DNA from 2 places in the Lysinibacillus sp. UBA5990 genome. Region 2 is predicted to be linked to the other one. Evidence: riboswitches for the same ligand, from Rfam matches in the RefSeq annotation. Region 2 holds a riboswitch; the other holds the start of a gene.

Region 1 (3,846 bases), on a different contig from region 2:
ACACAACGAATCAGCGTACTTTTACCAGCACCGCTATACCCAATTACCCCATGAATTTGTCCTTTTTTTACATGAAGATTGATGCCATCTACAGCCTTTATACTGCCTTTTTTCGTCTTATATTCTTTTGAAATATTTTGTAATTGAATCATCAGATTGGTTGCTCCTTTCTTAACTTCTAAAAAGCAAGAATCTGCGCGGTTTCCATAGTGGAAATTTGGCAGATTCTTTAGCTTATCGCACGTATTACCAGCTAGGGATTACAGAACCTTTGAATTCCTCTTCAATGAAGTGGCGAACTTCATCAGATTGATAAGCCTCAATGAACTTTTTAATCGTTGGGTCGTTTTCATTTTCTGCACGAACGACAATGTAGTTCACATATGGAGAGTCAGTAGATTCTAAAAGAATAGAGTCCTCTTGCGGATTAATGCCAGCTTCCAGCGCAAAGTTAGTATTAATAGCAGCTACATCTACTTCACTAAGCTGTTTTGGAATTTGTGCAGCTTCTAATTCTATGAATTTTAAATTCTTTTTGTTTTCTTCCACGTCACGAACGGATGCTGTTAAGTCCGCTCCATCTTTTAATTTAATATAGCCTGCCTCTTGTAAAACAAAGAGAGCACGCGCTCCATTTGTTGGGTCATTCGGTAAGCCAAATGTTGCGCCTTCAGGAACGTCATCCAATGATTTATATTTTTCAGAGTAAATACCCATTGGATTTAAAATTGTTTTGCCAACCGGTACTAAATCTGTATCGTGATCTTTATTAAATGTATCGAGGAAAGGCTTATGCTGATAGCTGTTTGCATCAAGATCACCTTCAGCTAAGGATGTATTTGGTAAAACATAATCAGAAAATGATTTTAGTTCTACTTCTAGACCTTTTTCCTTTGCGACTTTAGCAGCTACCTCTGCAATTTGCTCATGAGGTCCTGAAGTGACACCCACGACAATTTTATTTTCATCGATAGCTTCGCTTTTTCCTTTACTATCTTCTTTAGAGCCACAGCCCGCTAGTGCTGCTACTAATGTAAGACTTGCTAAACCTACTAAAAATTTATTTTTCTTCTTCATGAAAACGACCTCCAAAAATTGTTTTATCGGTTTTTGAAAATAAAAAAAACTCTCTTACAAATTAAGAGAGGCTCATGAAAAAAGTCCTCTCTTATCTATCAAACGAATTTCGTTTGCAGGATTTAGCACCTTCCTTCATAAAAGGAGGTTGCCGAGCTTCATAGGGCCAGTCCCTCAGCTACTCTTGATAAGAGATTCATATTATATTTTTGTATTTCCGATAGAACTAATATAATTTATAGGGTATAGTAAGTCAATAAATATTTTTAAAATTTTTTATATTGTTATAATATTTTGTCGCGAAGGAGGGTGAAGAATGTCCGTAAGAGTTAATTATGGCATAGGTTCATTTGGTAAGGTGATTAGTGCTCGTCTCCTCATGGGAACAGACATTATTGAAGGAATTGAGGCACTTTGTGAAGAGAATAAAATTGAATCGGCAACCATAATTAGTTGTATTGGTAGTTTTCAAAAAAGTAGCTTTGTTTATTTAGTACCAGATGAAACTTCCCACATTAAAGTTCGATTTAGTGATGTGGTCGAGAAAGAGGGGCCACTCGAGTTTATCCAAGGTTCAGGAGTTGTTTGTAAGCGTGATGCACAATATGAAACGCATTTCCATGGTTCCATGAGTGATCAATGGGGAGTGGTTTCAGGCGGTCATTTTATAAAGGGCGGAAATATCGTCATAACAGCAGATGTAGTGCTGGCAGAAGTTCAAGGCATTCAGCATATCCGTCAGTTGGACGATGAAACAGGTCACATGCAATTTTATCCATTAGAACATGGATTAGATCTTCCAAGGAAAATTGAAAAATAGTAAGTCCTGTAGCTAGAGAAAGCTACAGGACTCCATTTTGTTCCATGCTAAAATAAGTTCAATTGCTCAATTCTATGGATGGCTTCTCGTAAACGTTCCTCGCTTACAAGCAAGCCAATACGCACATAGCCTTCCCCATATTGACCAAAGCCATTACCTGCGGCTACCGCAATATCAGCTTTATCGAGCAATATATCAGCAAATTGTTCGCTAGTAAAACCTAATGGGACAGGGAGCCAGGCAAAGAAGGAGCCCTTTGGTGCCGTTACTTGCCAGCCAATTCTATGAGCTTCTTCGGTTAGAACATTTCGACGACGCTCATAGGTAGCTCTTAGCTCATCTGCACATTCCTGCGAAGAGGTCAGTGCAATAGCTGCTGCGTGTTGAATAGCAGGGAATTGACTACAAAACAAATGATCTTGAATAAGATTAATCGCGGCAATCAAATCAGAATTGCCTACAGCAAAGCCTATGCGCCAACCTGCCATATTATAAGTCTTTGATAATGTGTACATTTCGATTCCAACTTCTTTTGCACCATTTGCCTGTAAGAAACTAATAGGTTTATTGCCATCAAATCCAATCGCACCATAAGCAAAATCATGTGATACGATGATATTATGCTCCTTAGCAAAACGAATGGTTTCTTCAAAAAATTCAAGTGTTGCTGTACCACCAGTAGGATTATTTGGGTAATTTAAGTAAAGTAACTTGGCTTTTTCCTTAACTTCTTTAGGGAGGGCATCATAATCAGGTAAGAAATTATTCTCAGCAAAAAGAGGCATTACTTCAAAATTTACATCACCTAATACAACTCCAGATAAGTAGTCTGGATAGCCTGGGTCTGGTAATAGCATCGTATCACCAGGATTTAACACAGCCAAAGGTAGCTCAACAAGACCAATTTTTGTGCCACCAAGAATGGCTACTTCAGTGTCGGGATCAATCTCCACATCATATTCCCGTTTATAAAAGTCAGCAGCGGCTTGACGTAATTCGCCGATACCACGGAATGGCGAATATTTGTGGTTTTGAGGATTTTCAGCTGCTTCCTGTAATGCTTGGATGATATGAGTAGGCGTAGGTTGGTCGGGATTTCCTTGCCCAAGATTAATCACATCACGTCCTTCTTCCAGGGCATTGTTTACTTTTTGGACGAGCGCCGCAAAAAATTGAGTGGGTAATTGCTGTAGTTTTTTAGAGAATTCCATGCATGATCACCTTTTTCAGAATATAATAATTATTATTGAAGAATATGAAGCAAATAGTAGTACTTTTTTTGTTAATTGTCTAGACCCTTTATAGACAAAGGATTGAAATACTCTAAAAAACCACAGGCGACCAATAAGCGACTAGATTACAGTATTTTATTAAATAACTCTATCGCTGTTCGTTTATCTTCTTTAGTCAAGTGGCTATAGGTATTCATTGTCAATCCTACATCACTGTGTCCTAATTGTTCTTGAATTATTTAAGCTGCTGAACGTGAATTAGCACATATTATTGATATTGTGATAGTTTCGCAAATAATTTATTACTTCTGAAAAGGGCATCTGCTCTTAACTGTCTGGGAGCTTTAATAAATTAAATAAAAAAATTAATAAATATAAAGGGTTTTATCAAATAATGTAGAATATTACATTTGTAAGGAATAATTCAAATAATTAGGAGGTGTGTGATGTGAAAAAAGCAAAGAAATTATTATTTATCCCTTTTGCTACGATTGCGATTTTAGCTATTTCTACTTTCGGTACACCAACTGATGCATTAGCTAAGCCTGGTCATCCTTTGTGTGGTGGTGCAGGTCCTTGTATTGTCGCGTGATGTTGTTAGATTATCAATTTGAACAAGAGATTGCCAAATCAACATGTAAATACTTAAAGTCACATTCACTTGGGTGTGGCTTTTTATTATGGCTTGAGAGTAGTTTTCGTGTATATCGGAAACAA
Region 2 (3,846 bases):
ATACCGATTGGCTCAATATGAACACCACCAGCATTGACGAAGTCATAGCCATTGTCTTTAATTTGCAACTCTAAATACGGAATATGTTGGAAGTAATTTGCATCCAAATCTTTTGATTCTAAATCTTGGTTTGGTAGCACATAGTCTGTATATGTTTCTACTTTTAGGTCAATACCTTTCTCAGCTAAAATCGGTTTTGCTTTATCCAAAATTACTGCATGTGGTGTATTAGAAGCTCCCACTGTTAAAGTAACGTTTTCTTTACTATCTGTTTTATCACCAGATGCTGAATTTGCATCCTCTTTTTTATCAGTACCGCAAGCTGCTAAAGCTAGTACAAGTATTGATAAAAATAATCCTGTTAATAACTTTTTCATTTATGACACTCCTTTTATTTTGATAAAAATATGTTAGCGGCAAGAACCGGAATAACCTCAGTTTTATTAACGTTTATCAATTTTTTCTGTAATGAAATCACCAATCCATTGGATGATAAAGACTACTACTAAGATCAAAATAGTTGCCATTAATGTCACATCTTGGCGATTTCTTTGGAAACCGTCTAAGAAGGCTAAGTTTCCAAGACCCCCTGCACCGATTATTCCTGCCATTGCTGTATAACCGACAAGTGCTACAGCCGTAACTGTAATACCTGAAATAAGTGCTGGTAAGGATTCAGGGATCAGAACTTTCCAAATAATTGTGGCTGTTTTAGCCCCCATTGAACGAGCTGCTTCAATAACACCCTTATCAATTTCTCGTAACGCAATTAATACCATACGCGCATAGAACGGAGCTGCACCGATAATTAAAGCTGGTAAAGCAGCATTAGCTCCACGGATTGTACCTAGTAAAAACTTAGTGAATGGAATTAATAAAATAATTAACACGATAAATGGGATAGAACGGAATATGTTAACGAGCGACCCTGTTAAAAAGCTAACAATTTTATTAGCCCATAACTGATTCGGACTTGTTAAAAATAGGACGATCCCAATGGCTAACCCAAGAATAAATGTAATAACTGTAGAAATGGCCGTCATATATAATGTTTCATACGTAGCCTGCCACATGCTATCCCAGTCTACATTCGGAAAGAGATTAGTTAGCATCTGCAATCACCTCCGTTTGTACTTCCACTGTATTTAAATAGCTTAAGGCTTCAGTCACGTTTGCTTTGGACCCGTCAATTTGCACAATGAGGGTACCATATGCACCATTTTTCGTTTGTGAAATATTTCCGTGTACAATGCTTACTTCCACATCGAATTGCTTCACTAGATGTGAAATAACTGGCTGTTCTGTTTTTTCACCAACAAAAATCAATTTGACAAGTTGTCCAGTTGGATAATTTGCTTTGATTTGTTCTACTGTATCCTGTGTTTCCTTTGTATTTGTAATTTGAGCTACAAATTTCTTAGTAATGGCAGCCTGAGGAGCCTGGAAAACTTGTAATACTTCTCCACGCTCTACAATTTCGCCTGCCTCCATCACTGCTACACGATGACAAATCTTGCGAATGACATGCATTTCATGAGTAATGAGGACAATCGTTAACCCTAAACGTTCATTAATATCCACCAGTAAATCAAGAATTGCATCTGTTGTCTCAGGATCTAGTGCAGATGTTGCCTCATCACATAGTAAAACCTCTGGATTATTTGCTAATGCTCGTGCAATCCCTACACGTTGCTTTTGTCCACCAGACAGCTGTGATGGATATGCTTGATCGCGACCCTCTAAGCCAACAAGTGCTATCAATTCCTTCACCCGTGCCTCACGTTGAGCTTTTGATACACCTGCAATTTCTAATGGGAAGGCAATGTTTTCTGCAACTGTTCGCGACCAAAGTAGGTTAAAATGTTGAAAAATCATACTAACCTTTTGTCTAGCTGCTCTAAGCTTTTGACCTTTAATCGATGAAAATTCTTGATTGTTCACCGTTACTGTTCCTGCTGTTGGTTTCTCTAAACCATTAAGTAAACGAATCATGGTACTTTTACCAGCGCCACTATAGCCGATAATGCCAAAAATTTCACCCTTATTAATAGTAAGGTTAACATCTTTGACTGCCGTTAATTCGCCATTTGCTGTTTTGTATTTCTTCGTTATATTTTGAAGCTGTATCATAGCGAATACTCCTTTTCTTATATAAAAAAACCCCTTCACTCATAGACAAGTAGAAGGGGTCACGTATTATACGTTGAACCGTTCTCTCATCTTTCAAAGAAAAATCTTTGGGTGATTTGGCACCTTTTCACTATGTGATGGTTGCCGGGCTTCATAGGGCACTTCCCTCCGCCGCTCTTCATAAGAGTTCGATATATTTAATGTTTTAGTAATATATTTGTTACTTTACCACGCTAATAAAGTTCAGTCAATTGATTTTTTTAACAATTCGTACAAAAATGGTACGGATTGAAAAGCATAAATCTTTTCTGTCACTTTGCCGCCATCACAAACAAGTAAACAAGGGACGCTTTCAATTTGATGTTCAATAGCAATTTGCTCCAAAAAATTAATATTTGCTTTCCCTAGTTTTAGGTGAGGTAATAGTTGTTCTACAATTGACATCATTTTCGATGCCACTGCACATGTACCACACATCGGTGTATATAAATAAAACGCAGCTTTTTCTCCCGACTGTAAAGCCGTCTCCCACTGCTCTTTTGACCATTCTTCCATTTAGTTCACGCAACCTTACAAAATATATTCATTATGGATTGAGAAATGCGCACGCAGTAAAATCATTGCTAACACTTTTCTTGGTGTTGTTTCTACTTCCTTATATGTCGGCATTGTACGTAAATGCTCCGCTTCCGGATAATGTCTGTCCATTAAAGCGCGTAGCTTATCGCCTGAAGTATCAGCATCAAAAAAAGTAAATAGCTCGCAGCCCTCATAGGGGTCTATTAGCTCCTCTAATTGATGCACTCCAATTGTTCCATTCGTACATAGTATTGTAACATTCTCGTTCAAAATTGGCTCAATTTGTAGCTTATCTGAGCGTCCTTCTACTATCAAGCATTTCCCATCGAACATTACGCCACCTCCATTTAGACATACCCACTTATACATTATTATATAATAAAAAACGCCGGTAGTTTCCGACGTTTTTTGATTATGGCTTGTCTTATTCTGCAGTCATCTCTTCGTATTGTTCTGCTGTCATAAGTTTATCAACTTCTGATGCATCAGCAGGCTCTACGACGATCATCCATGCTTTTTCATATGGTGATTCATTTACGAATTCTGGGCTATCTTCTAAATCTGCATTTACTTCCACTACAGTACCTGAGATTGGTGCATACAATTCAGAAACAGTTTTTACTGATTCTACGCTACCGAATGGATCATCTGTTTTGATTTCATCGCCAACTTGTGGAAGTTCAACGAAAACGATATCTCCTAATTCAGATTGTGCGAAGTGCGTAATACCAATACGTACTTTTCCATCTTCTACTTTTACCCATTCATGCTCTTCAGAGTAACGTAAGTCTTTCGGTGTGCTCATGCAAAAAACCCCTCCATAATTATGTAATATATTCACTTTCAGTGTGCCATACTTCTCCTATAAAAACAAGGATAAAAACGGTTATAACCAAGCTTGCTCAAAATCGGATTCTTTAAACCCTAAAGTTACTTTTTTTCCATCTGTTACGATGGGACGTTTTATTAACATACCATCCGTAGCTAGTAGCTCAAGCTGTTCTTCCTCAGTCATATCAGCTAGCTTGTCCTTCAAACCAAGGTCACGATACTTCATGCCAGAAGTATTAAAAAACTTTTTCAAAGGTAGTTCACTTGCTTGCCATAAAGCTGTTATTTCATCCTTTGTTGGTGGCT

The links. Region 2 has a riboswitch for S-adenosylmethionine ahead of B3D94_RS03245 (methionine ABC transporter ATP-binding protein). Riboswitches for the same ligand answer to the same signal wherever they lie in the genome.
Region 1: another riboswitch for S-adenosylmethionine. It lies ahead of B3D94_RS04380 (MetQ/NlpA family ABC transporter substrate-binding protein); the one in region 2 lies ahead of B3D94_RS03245 (methionine ABC transporter ATP-binding protein).

Annotation. Positions count from the first base shown of each region.
Region 1 covers NZ_DJAY01000007.1:20,272-24,117, forward strand. Annotated here, with positions in the region: gene B3D94_RS04375 (methionine ABC transporter ATP-binding protein) at 1-152, opposite strand, end outside; gene B3D94_RS04380 (MetQ/NlpA family ABC transporter substrate-binding protein) at 247-1,077, opposite strand; SAM riboswitch class I at 1,166-1,271, opposite strand; gene B3D94_RS04385 (PPC domain-containing DNA-binding protein) at 1,394-1,897, shown strand; gene B3D94_RS04390 (pyridoxal phosphate-dependent aminotransferase) at 1,945-3,108, opposite strand; gene B3D94_RS04395 (hypothetical protein) at 3,578-3,721, shown strand.
Region 2 covers NZ_DJAY01000005.1:71,672-75,517, forward strand. Annotated here, with positions in the region: gene B3D94_RS03235 (MetQ/NlpA family ABC transporter substrate-binding protein) at 1-377, opposite strand, end outside; gene B3D94_RS03240 (methionine ABC transporter permease) at 444-1,112, opposite strand; gene B3D94_RS03245 (methionine ABC transporter ATP-binding protein) at 1,102-2,130, opposite strand; SAM riboswitch class I at 2,214-2,317, opposite strand; gene B3D94_RS03250 (thioredoxin family protein) at 2,374-2,685, opposite strand; gene B3D94_RS03255 (hypothetical protein) at 2,701-3,042, opposite strand; gene gcvH (glycine cleavage system protein GcvH) at 3,134-3,514, opposite strand; gene B3D94_RS03265 (arsenate reductase family protein) at 3,596-3,846, opposite strand, start outside.